DNA from 2 places in the Nonomuraea sp. N2-4H genome. Region 1 is predicted to be linked to the other one. Evidence: riboswitches for the same ligand, from Rfam matches in the RefSeq annotation. Region 1 holds a riboswitch; the other holds the start of a gene.

What was found. Region 1 has a riboswitch for cyclic di-AMP ahead of WBK31_RS09900 (glycoside hydrolase family 25 protein). Riboswitches for the same ligand answer to the same signal wherever they lie in the genome.
Region 2: it holds a riboswitch for cyclic di-AMP, as region 1 does, so the genes downstream of both, WBK31_RS01840 (hypothetical protein) here and WBK31_RS09900 (glycoside hydrolase family 25 protein) in region 1, are expected to answer to the same signal.

The regions. Positions count from the first base shown of each region.
Region 1 covers NZ_CP147987.1:2,181,818-2,187,400, forward strand. Annotated here, with positions in the region: gene WBK31_RS09890 (SDR family NAD(P)-dependent oxidoreductase) at 1-202, opposite strand, end outside; gene WBK31_RS09895 (SDR family oxidoreductase) at 347-1,099, shown strand; gene WBK31_RS09900 (glycoside hydrolase family 25 protein) at 1,284-2,027, opposite strand; cyclic di-AMP (ydaO/yuaA leader) riboswitch at 2,039-2,184, opposite strand; partial or broken gene WBK31_RS09905 (malate:quinone oxidoreductase) at 2,373-2,876, opposite strand; gene WBK31_RS09910 (FAD-dependent oxidoreductase) at 2,889-3,575, opposite strand; gene WBK31_RS09915 (hypothetical protein) at 3,761-4,048, shown strand; gene WBK31_RS09920 (NAD-dependent epimerase/dehydratase family protein) at 4,225-5,109, shown strand; gene WBK31_RS09925 (FAD-dependent oxidoreductase) at 5,124-5,583, opposite strand, start outside.
Region 2 covers NZ_CP147987.1:393,156-398,738, reverse strand. Annotated here, with positions in the region: gene WBK31_RS01855 (NAD(P)H-binding protein) at 1-371, opposite strand, end outside; gene WBK31_RS01850 (helix-turn-helix domain-containing protein) at 426-794, shown strand; gene WBK31_RS01845 (alpha/beta fold hydrolase) at 947-1,792, opposite strand; gene WBK31_RS01840 (hypothetical protein) at 2,030-2,629, opposite strand; cyclic di-AMP (ydaO/yuaA leader) riboswitch at 2,823-2,964, opposite strand; gene WBK31_RS01835 (DUF5302 domain-containing protein) at 3,133-3,345, opposite strand; gene WBK31_RS01830 (MDR family MFS transporter) at 3,382-4,839, opposite strand; gene WBK31_RS01825 (PadR family transcriptional regulator) at 4,896-5,390, shown strand; gene WBK31_RS01820 (hypothetical protein) at 5,401-5,583, opposite strand, start outside.

The sequences.
Region 1 (5,583 bases):
GCGGCGCGCCGGCGGCGGTGATGTCGGCGGGCAGGACGGCGATGCCGGGGTGCCGGGCGGCGGTCTCCTCCAGGGGGCCGGGGCGGCGGCCGGCGGCGAGCACGTGCGCGCCCGCCTCAGCCAGGGCGATCGCGGTGGCCCGGCCGATGCCTGAGCCGGCGCTGGTGACGATCGCCACCCGGGCGTCGAGTTGAGTGGTCATGTGCTCGTTCCTTCGTTCGTTGTCAGTGGGTCTTATGGCCGTCATGCCGCCTGCTGCATGAGCACGCTGGGACTTTGCCGCCGCGAGGGGTTAGCGCCGGGCGCGGAGGGGAGGGTGGCGTGGACCGTTCCGAGGAGGCGCGTCATGAGGGTCGTGGTGGTCGGTGGGACCGGCCTGATCGGATCGAAGCTGGTGAACAGGCTGTCGCGGGACGGCCACGAGGCGCTGGCGGCCTCGCCGCGCACCGGGGTGAACACGCTCACCGGCGAAGGGCTGGCCGAGGCGCTGGAAGGGGCGGAGGTGGTGGTCGACGTGTCGAACGCGCCGTCGTTCGAACCGGCCGCCGTGCTCGGCTTCTTCGAAACCTCCACGGGCAACCTGCTCGCCGCCGAGTCGGAGGCGGAGGTCGGGCACCACGTCGCGCTGTCCATCGTCGGTACCGAACGCTCACCGGACAACGGCTATTTCCGGGCCAAGGTCGCCCAGGAGCGGCTGATCGAGAAGTCGGGCGTCCCGTTCTCGCTGGTGCACGCGACGCAGTTCTTCGAGTTCGTGAAGGGGATCGCCGACGAGGCCGACGATGGGGGAGTGGTGCGGATCGCGCCGGTGCTGTTCCAGCCGATCGCCGGGGACGACGTGGCGGCGGTGCTGTGCGAGGTCGCGGAGGGGCCGCCGCTCAACGGCCGGATGGAGATCGCCGGGCCGGAGCGGGTCAGGATGGACGAGTTCTTCCGCGAGGCGCTGGCCGCCCTGGGCGACCCGCGCGAGGTGGTCGCCGATCCGGACGCTCGCTACTTCGGCAGTGAGCTTGCCGAGCACTCGCTCGTTCCGCTGGGTGAGGCACGGCTCGGCGGGATCCGGTACGGGGATTGGGTCGCCGCCGCTGCCGCCACCTGACGGCCCCCGGATCGTTCACACAGGCCACGAGGAGGCCGCCCGTCTGCGTGCAGAAGCCGCGCGACGGTCCTGTCGTGCAACAGGACCGTCGCGCGGCTTCATGGGCGGGCCCGGCGCGCAGGTCGAGCCCTGGGAGGGTTTCCGCGCCGGGCGTTCAGCGGACCGGCGGGGGAGGGGGTCCGTGTCAGGCGGACTTGCGGCCGAGGGCGCGGAGCTGGTCGGGCGTCAGCGAAGAGACGTTCTGGTCGATCGGCGTTTCGGTGTACTGGTGGATCGTCCAGGTCTTCCAGTCGGCCGGCGGGGTGACCGCGCCCTTGGCCCGGCTGTAGTGGGCGACCCACAGCGGGTACTGCGACAGGCCGTGGCCATAGGTGTTGGCGAAGTTCCAGCCGCTGTAGAAGATCGGCTTGACGCCGGTCTGCTTCTCCACGTACGACAGCCACGCCTTGGCCCAGGCGTTGACCTCTTCGACGGACTTGCCGTCAGTGGTCTCCAGGTCCAGGACCAGAAGGTCGCCAGGCTTGGCGGGCTGGGAGTTCACCGTGGCCAGGAAGTGGTTGGCGTCTGCGATGGGGTCGTTGGCGGGGTGGCCGTAGTGGTACGCGCCGCGCACGATGCCCTTGCTGCCGAGCTCACGCCAGTGCCTGGCGAAGGAGGAGTCGACGAAGTCGGTGCCCTCCGTGGCCTTGATGATGCCGAACTGCGCGGAGCTGGAGCTCCAGTCGTACTGCGGCTCGTAGTGGGAGATGTCGAGACCGTAGGTCAGGGAGCGAGCCTGGTGCTGGGAGGTGTGCTGCGTGGCCTCGTGCGGGGCACCGTGGTCGGCGGTGGAGGCGTGGGCGGTGCCGGTGACGGCGGTGACGGCGGCGAGCACGGCTCCGCCGAGCGCCAGTCCGAGGCGCTTGCGGTTGTCGGCAAGCTTGGGCATGCGGGGTTGACTCCTTGCTTCCATGCCGCCTACCGGGTTAGCTGACGGGTTCGGGACTGGAAGTGCCCTACGGACGCCGCCAGGGGCGGGCGTCCGATTCACCCCGGAAAGGTGGGTCCCCGGTTCCGCGAGAACGCGGATTCGGCGGCCGCACGCCATCGGGAAGGCGTACGGTCCGGTCAAAGATGCGAGGTAACGCGTGGGCGTCCCTCGACCCGCAAAAGTACATAGTTAGCAAAAGTATCCGCAAGCATCCTAAAGGGATTACCTTCGCATTGCGCGAGTTACCCGCCCGTAAGCCCCATGTCGCCGGGGTTTCTGAACAGGTAAAGTTTTTCGCTCTGCTCAGTCCAGGTCCAGCGTCCTGGCCGTCCTGCCGGCCGTCTCCCGCGCCGGCCCGGGCTGGTCGGACAGCACGATCCCGTACGTCGGAACAAGCTCGCGCAAAGCGGGCCGCCAGCCCGGCAGCCGGGCGGGGAAGGCGCGTTCGAGCACGTCCAGCATGATCGCCACGGACGCGGACGCGCCCGGGGATGCGCCGAGCAGGGCGGCCAGCCCGCCGTACGCCGACGTCACCACCTCGGTGCCGAACCCGGCGATCGACCCGCGCCCGTGCACCGGCTTGACCACCTGCACCCGCTGGCCCGCGGTGATCGGCTCCCAGTCGCCCGCCCGCGCCTGCGGGACGAACCCGCGCAGCGCCCGCAGCCGGTCGCGGCCGGTCTGTGCGAGCTGCCCCACGAGGTAGCGCAGCATGTCGCGCTCGGCGTGGGCGGCGCCGAGCAGCGTGGGCAGGTTGCCGGGGGTGATGGAGCCCGGCAGGTCGGTGAGGCGGCCGCGCTTGAGGAAGCGGGGCGAGAACTAGTCGCGTTCGCCCGCCAGGTCGCGCACCCGCAGCCGCCACGACCTGCGGTCACGGGAGAGCGAGCGCACCTCGTGCCCGGTCCGCACCTCGACACCGTCGCGTTCGAGTGCCGCGAACAGCCGCCTGGTCAGCACGCCGTAGTCGACGTCGGTGCCGCCGCGCGAGCGGCACAGCGCCACCTCCTCGCCCGCGGGGCGGCCGGCGAACATCAGCGGCAGCAGCTCCGCCATGGCGTCGCGGTCGCGTACGAGCTCCAGGCCCTCGAAGAGCGGGTGCCCGCGCAGCGCCGCGTGACGCAGCCGCAGGTGCTCGGCCCCGGCCGCGCCCCGGGCGAACGAAAAGTGCGGCACCGGCCGGATGAAGCCCGCCGGATCGCCGAGCGTGCCCTCTTCCACCAGCGTCGCCCAGAGCTGGCGGGAGAGCTGGAACTGCTCGCTGATCCTGATAGCGCCGGTCACGTCGATCGAGCCGTCGCCGGTGAGCGGCGTGTAGTTGAACTCGCACAACCCCCCGTGCCCCGTGCCGGCGTCGTTCCACGCCGACGAGCTCTCCAGGCCGAGGCCGTCGAGCCGTTCCAGCGCCAGCACCGACCAGTCCGGCTGAACGCGGCGCAGCAGCACGCCGAGGGTGGCGCTCATGACGCCGCCGCCGACCAGCACCACGTCGTAGCCCTCGGTGACCACCGCGCGCCGCGCTCCCCACAACTCGTATGACAGGTTTGCTACTTGTATAACGGCCCCCGCGCGCGGCCCGGGATCCGGCGTAGCGTGGATCAAGCAAGTGCCCGCCAGGTTGAGGAGGCGATCACGGTGCACCCGGTCTGTTGACGGCCCCATCCCGGGGCGTCACGGAGCCGAAAGGTGACCGTATGAGCAAGACCGACAAGACCCGGCCCTGGTGGGTGAAGCTGGCCGACGCGCCGATGGTGTACTGCCGGCCCGTTCACGACCACCGCGACGGCGCCTGCACGCTGCCCGAGCGGATCGACCGCGAGAGCGCCTCGCTCTCCCGGCGCCTGAGGGCGACCGATGCGTTCCTGTTCGGTGAGGGCCGGCTGAACGGGGGCCGCGAATGGGCCCTCTACCGTCGCGAGACGCGCCGTCGCGAGCGCCGCCAGGCCCGCCACGAGCTGCGTCGCCGCCGCGACGACGACTGACCGTCCAGGGGCCCGGCCGGAAGGCCGGGCCCCTTTTCGCGTACAGCAAACGGATAGATTGTCGATTCGGATGAGTCATCCGCTTTTCTGGTACGGTCGAAGCAGAGGCCGGAAAGGGCGCACGCCCGCCTCCGCCCTCGCGATGTCTCCTGACCGTTGAAAGGAAGCGAACGACCATGCGCATCTTCATCACCGGCGCCAGCGGCTACTTCGGCGGCGCGCTCACCGAGCACCTCATCGCCGCCGGTCACACCGTCGAAGCCCTCGCCCGTTCAGACCGCGCCCGCGACCGCGTCTCCGAGCTGGGCGCCACCCCCGTCGCGGGCAGCCTGTCGGACACCGGCGTCCTCCACGAGGCCGCCGCCCGCAGCGACGCCGTCGTGCACGCCGCCGTCGACTACGGCGACCGGGACATGCAGAACGTCGAGCAGCCGGCGCTCGACGCGCTCCTGTCCGGGCTTCCCGACGGCCGCCCCTTCGTCTACACCAGCACCGGCCTGGTCTACCCCGACACCAAGGGCAGGCCGGTCACCGAGGACGAGGAGGTCAGCGAGCAGACCGCCAGGCAGCCGCACAAATACCTCGGCGAGCGCCGCGTGCTCGCCGCCACGAACCTCGCCACCACCGTCGTCAGGGCCGGCATGATCTACGGGCGTGGCGGCACCACCCTGCTCCAGCTCATGATCGGCCAGGCTCGGCAGCAGGGCGTCGTCACGTACGTCGGCGACGGCGCCAACACCTGGTCCACCGTCCACGTGGACGACCTCGCCGCCCTCTACGCCGCCGTCGTCACCAGGGAGGAGGGTGGCGGCATCGTCAACGCCGCCACCCGCACCGGCACGGCCATCCGCGACATGGCCGAGGCGGTCGCCACCCTCACGGGGGCGCGCGCCGTCTCGCTGCCCCTCGACGAGGCCATGAAGTCCTTCGGCCCCATGGCGCTCGCGCTCACCAGCTCCACGCCCCTCGACCCCTCGCGGGCCGAGCGGTTGTACGGCTGGAAGCCGTCCGGCCCTTCCGTGATCGACGAGATCCTCCAGGGCAGCTACGCCGCAGCGTAAAACGTGCGGCCCGATCAACGGGCGGCCGTCGCGTCGCTACGGCGGGCCTCCACCCGGCCGTCCGCGACAGCCTTCCGACGCGCCGGACCCTTCGCCCACATGTAGGTGCCGGGACGACGGCGCTCCATCTTCAGCGCCGTGACCGTGAACCGGCAGATCTGCTCCTTCACCCACGCCGCGGTACGCCCGCTCAGGATCCGCTCCTTCGGCGAGTCGTCACCGTGGACGAACTGAACGAGCCCGTCCCGCCGGCCCAGGCTGACGCACTGCAGCAGGTAGCGGAACCGGAACGGCTCGGCGGGCCGCCCCGCGGCCCTGGCGTTGATCACATCGGCGGCGTGCGCGGCGATCGGCATGCCCGCGGCGCACGACATCCGGTGCGTTCCGCTCGGCAGCTGCACGGCGGCCGCGTCGCCCACGGCGTACACGTCGGGGTGCGACACCGAACGCAGCGTCTCGTCCACCACCACCCGG
Region 2 (5,583 bases), 1.8 Mb from region 1:
TCCTTCTTGTAGATCTCGGGGAACTCGGGCGTGTCCACCAGGTCCTGGCCCGGAGCGACCTGGAGGCTGCCCGCGCCGCCCACGACGATCAGCCTGCGCACCCCCGCGGTGCGCAGGCCCTCGATGAGCGCCTTGTTGGCCTCCAGGAACGGCCCCTCGGGCTCGGTGCCGTCGCGCGGCGGCGCGATGGCGGTGACCACGGCGTCGTGGCCGGGAGCCAGGCTCGCGGCGTCGTGGATGTCGCCCTTGATGTCACCCTCGGCGGTGCCGCCGCGGCGGCTGACACCGGTCACCTCGTGGCCACGGTTGCGGAGCTCGGCGGCGATGCGCTGACCGATCATGCCGGTCGAGCCAAAGACCAGGATCTTCATGCCGCCAAGAGTATGCATCAGATACTGGTTACTTCATCGTGCTATAAGTACCTCGTGGATACTAAAGGCGACGTCTTCGACCCGAACTGCCCGACCAGGGTGGTTCTCGACCGGATCGGCGACAAGTGGTCGGCCTTGGTGCTGCTCTGTCTCGTCTCGGGGCCGATGCGGTTCACGCAGCTCAGGGAGCGGATCGGCGGTGTCACGCCCAAGGTGCTGACGCAGACGTTGCGTGCGATGGAGCAGGACGGGCTGCTGACCCGCCAGGTGTTCGCGGAGGTGCCGCCGCGCGTGGAGTACACGCTGACCGACCTCGGGCGCTCGCTGCACGGGCCGATCTCGGTGGTGGCGGATTGGGCGGAGCGCAACGTCAACGAGATCATGCGCTGCCGCGAGAAGTACGCGTCGAGCACCGGCAAGTGAAGCCTCAGGGCGACGCGGGCAGGCGTGGAGCGGCGAGTGACGCGGGTGAGCTTGAAACGGCGGCACGGCCGGGCGGGGAGCGGCGGGCGGCGCGGGCAGGCGGGGAGCGGCCGGCGGCCCGGGGCGCAGGGTTGCGGGCCGCCGGCCGGTGGTCAGGCCGAGGTCAGCTTGGTGATCTCGGCGACGATGCCGGGCCAGAGGGCCTTCGGCAGGTCGTGCCCCATCCCCGGGTACGTCACCAGCCGCGCCCCCGGCACCGCCTCCGCCGTGGCGCGGCCGCCGGCCACCGGGATCAGCGGGTCGGCCTCGCCGTGGATCACCAGCGTGGGGACGCGGACGTTCGCCAGCGCCTCCGTACGGTCGCCCGACGCCCTGATCGCCGCGAACTGCCGGGCCGTGCCCGCGGGGTCGAAGCAGCGGTCGTAGGCCAGCCCGGCCCGCTCCCTGACGGCCTCTTCGTCCATCTCGTAGCCCGGCGAGCCGATCGTCGACCAGGTCGCCACCGACTGGTCGATCACCCCGGCGCGGTCCTTCGGCGGCGGGGTGATCAGCGCCGTGATCGCCTCGGGGGTGGGCGGGGCGACGTCGGGTCCCGGCGTGGACATGATCGAGGTGAGCGTCCGCACCCGCTCGGGGTGCCTGATCGCCAGCGTCTGGGCGATCATGCCGCCCATCGAGGCGCCCACGACGTGCGCGGACGGCCAGCCGATGGCGTCCATGAGCGCGGCGGTGTCGTCGGCCATGTCCTCCAGCCGGTACGGCGCGGGCTCCCCCGGCCGGGGCACGCCCGCGTCGTGGAAGTGCGTGGACAGGCCCACGTCGCGGTTGTCGAACCGTACGACGTGGTGTCCCTGCTCCGCGAGGAGCCGGCAGAGCCCTTCGTCCCACTGGATGAGCTGGGCGCCGAGCCCCATGATCAGGAGGAGCGGCCGCCCTGTGGGTGAGCCGAAGCTGTCGTAGGCGATCTCAATGCCGTTTGCGGCTACACGGGTCGTCACGCCGATCAGAATGTCATTCTGGTTGCGGTCCGTAAAGCGGGCATTCGTCCGCCAATAGCGCGCGAAACGCGCGCAGCACGCCGGCGAGCCGCCATGACAGGCCCGCGCCGGATCCGTTGCCGCGAATCGCCGCGCCGGCGCGCGGAGGGGAAGGCACGCCGGCGCGGCGATCGCGCACATCCGCGACGCCGCACGGGGACGGGGACGTGCGCGTCAGCGGACGGCGTGGACGCCGGGTCAGCGCGCGGCGGGTACCGAGCGGCCGCCGGCCTGCTGGTCCTGCTCGTCCTGTTCGGGCGGGGGCGCGGGGTTCCTGTCGCGCCTGGACCAGGCGCCGGTCGAGAACGGCACCGGGTGGTTCTTCTTGCCCACGCCGGGGCCCCACTTGGTGATGACGTACTCGACCTTGATGTGGCCCTGGCCGCCGATGCCGTCGACGTGCAGCGTGTTCGGGTTGAACGTGCCGCCGGTCAGCTCGGCGAACGTCTTGGCGTCGAGGTCGAGCATGATGCCGCGATTGGAGGGCTCGCCGGGACCACGGTCGCCGACGAAGAAGGGCGCCTTCTTGCCCTTGTAGACCACGTATCCCTCGGTCATCAGCGGCCAGCTCGGGCTGGCCGCAAGACCCTTCTGCATGGGCTTGCCGCTGGCCGGCAGCCCCGTGTCACCGGCCCGGCCGGAGCCGTCGTCCCAGAAGTAGGACGCCGTGGTCGAGCCCTTGAGCAGGATCTTTTCGTCTTTGGTGTCGGCATGGGCCGCCGTGCCGGCGATGGTCATGCCGACCGCGCAGCAGGCGGTCAGCGAGGCGAGGGAACGCAGGCCAAAACGGGCAGACATGAAGCAGCTAACCCTTCACGAGGGGACAGGGGGAGTTACGCCGGGCTCTCGGGGGAAATGGGCGCAGCGGGGCAGAGCACCCGCGCGCTACGCGCGGCGCAAATGATGAGCCTGGGGAAGGGGGCCGCTCAGCAGGCGGCCGTCAACACGAAGCGGTCCGCGAGTACGACACGCTGGTGACACATGTGATACGCAATCCTCTCCATCACGCCTACCGGGTTAGCTGACGGGTTCGGGCGGTGGAGTTGCCCTACCGGCCACGGGGGCCGGATTCACCCCAAGGGGAGGGTGGTTCCCCGGTTCCCGAAAGGTTCGGGATTCGGCGCCAGCCGGTCGTCCGTCTTGGGTAAGGACTAGGTCACCGGCTGGTAATGGCGAACACTCTAACGACGGGATCGGACACCCGCAAACGTTTCACCACGAATCGGACAAAAGATCTACCTTCGGCGGGAATGAAATGCGAAAGGGGCACGGCATGCCGTGCCCCTTGGGATTTCGCTTTCTCAGCCGCCGCTCTTACGCCTGAACGATCTCTTGCTGGCGGCCGGACCGTGCGTCCCGTGAATCTTCGATGGATCGAAGCCCCTGCCACCCGCGCCTGAGCCCGCCTGCTGATTGCGCTTGCGTTCGAGCGCCTCGCGGAACTTGCGCTTCATCTCGTCCTCGGGAGTCTCGCTGACTTCCGGCTCCGGTGTATCCGCCATGAGGACCTCCATGGTGTTGGGGATACTGACAGCTTCGCATGGTGCCGTTCATGACGCGAAACCGGCCTCCACCGCGCTCTCCTGCGGCCGGGCAGGCGCTCCCGGGCGGGTGAGCCGCCGGTCCGGCAGGGCGGCCAGCGCGACCAGTGCGATCACCGCGCCCGTCACGCCGAGTGACGGCACGACCAGTGCGGCGGCGGAGGCGTGCGCGGCGGCCTCGCCCGCCACGGGTACGCTCGCGGCGAACTCCGCCGAATACAGCGTGCCGCCGATGGCCAGCGCCACCGAGCCGCCGATCTGCCGGAAGAAGGTCAGGTTCGCCGAGGCGGTACCGAGGTGCCGCGGCTCCACCGACTGCTGCGCGGCCACCGTCAGCCCGGACAGCATCGGCCCCATGCCGAGCCCCAGAGGCAGCATCCACAGGGCGACCGCCACGCCCGCGCTGTCCACGGAGAGGTTGAGGCACAGCAGCGCGCCCGCGGCCAGCAGGAACGGCGAGACCAGCAGCCACGGCTTGTACCGGCCGCTCTTCGACATCAGCGCGCCCATGAGCACGCTGCCCGCGGCCATGCCCAGCGTCAGCGGGTAGATGCGCAGGCCCGAGGCGGTGGCGCTGGCGCCTAGCGCCTCCTGGAAGTAACGGGGCAGGAAGACGACGCCCGCGTACATGGAGAAGGCCGTGACGAACGAGGTGAGGTTGACCAGCGTGTACGAGCGGTTGGCGAACAGCTCCAGCGGCATGATGGGGCTCGCCGCCCGCCGCTCGACCGCCACGAAGACGGCCAGCAGCGCGAGCGCCAGCAGGATCGGCCCGGCCACGGCGGCGTCGGTCCAGGTGTGGCCGTCCAGCCCCTTCTCGGTCAGGCCCAGCAGCAGCGAGGTGACCGCCAGGGTGAAGACCGCGATGCCGGCGTAGTCGGGCCGGCCGCCGCCGGTGCCCGGCCGGTACGGCAGCCGCAGCACGATGATCGCCACCAGCACGACGCCGATCGGCACGTTCACGTAGAAGGCCCAGCGCCAGCTCGCCTGGTCGGTGAAGATCCCGCCGAGGAACGGCCCCGCCAGGTACGTCAGCCCCATCACGGCGCCGATGGCCCCCTGGACGCGGGCGCCGCCGGACGCGGGCGGGAACATCTCCATCACCAGCGCCAGGGACAGCGGCATCAGCGCTCCCGCGCCGAGCCCCTGGAGCGCGCGGAAGACGATGAGCTGCGTCATGTCCTGCGCGGCCCCGCACAGCGCCGAACCGATCAGGAACACCACCATGCCGGTCAGCAGCAGCGGCTTCCTGCCGTGCTGGTCCGACAGCCTGCCGTACAGCGGCACGGTGACCGTGGAGGTCAGCAGGTAGGCGGTCACCGCCCACGTGTAGAGCGTGCCGCCGCCCAGCTCGGCCACGATGCGCGGCAGCGCCGTACCCACGATCGTCTGGTCCAGCATCGCCAGGAACATGCCGCCGAGGACGGCGAACAGGAGGATGCCGTCACCCTTTTTGTCATTGCTCACATGTGAAGAGTGATATGTAAGTCTTTACATGTCAAGCCTTCGATATGCTGGCGGCCATGTCCCTACGGATCGCGCTGCTCGGACTGCTCTCGACCGTCGGCCCCGCCAGCGGCTACGACCTGGCCAAGACGTTCGACGGCTCGCTCAACCACGTCTGGCAGGCGGGGCACACGCAGATCTATCCCGAGCTGGTGAAGATGGCCGCCGACGGGCTCGTGACCGTCGAGGCGGAGGGCGCGAGAGGGCGCAAGATCTACGCGATCACGCCCGAAGGTGAGCGCGAGCTGCGCACGTGGATGGAGGAGCACCACCCCGTGCTGCCCGCACGCAGCGAGATCGCGCTCCAGGCGTTCCTCCTCCACCTGATGGAGCGCGATCAGGCGATCGCCGTCGTCGAGCGCATCAGGGCCCGCTACCAGGCGCAGCTGGAGAAGCTGGAGGCCCTGCGGCCCGGCCGGTTCGGCCGCCACGCCCACGCTTTGGGCCTCGCCCTGGCCCGCGCCGGCCTCCAATGGGCCGACGACACCCTCACCGACCTCGGGAAAACCTGACCCGGCCCGCTCACTTGATCCAGCCGCGCTTGGCGGCCATGACGCCGGCGGCGAAGCGGGTCTCCGCCGAGAGCATCTCCATGATCGTGGAGATGTGGCGGCGTACGGTGCGCAGGCTCATGCCGGTGCGGTTGGCGATCGACTCGTCCTTGAGCCCGAGCGCCATCATCCCGACCAGGCGGAGCTGCAGCTC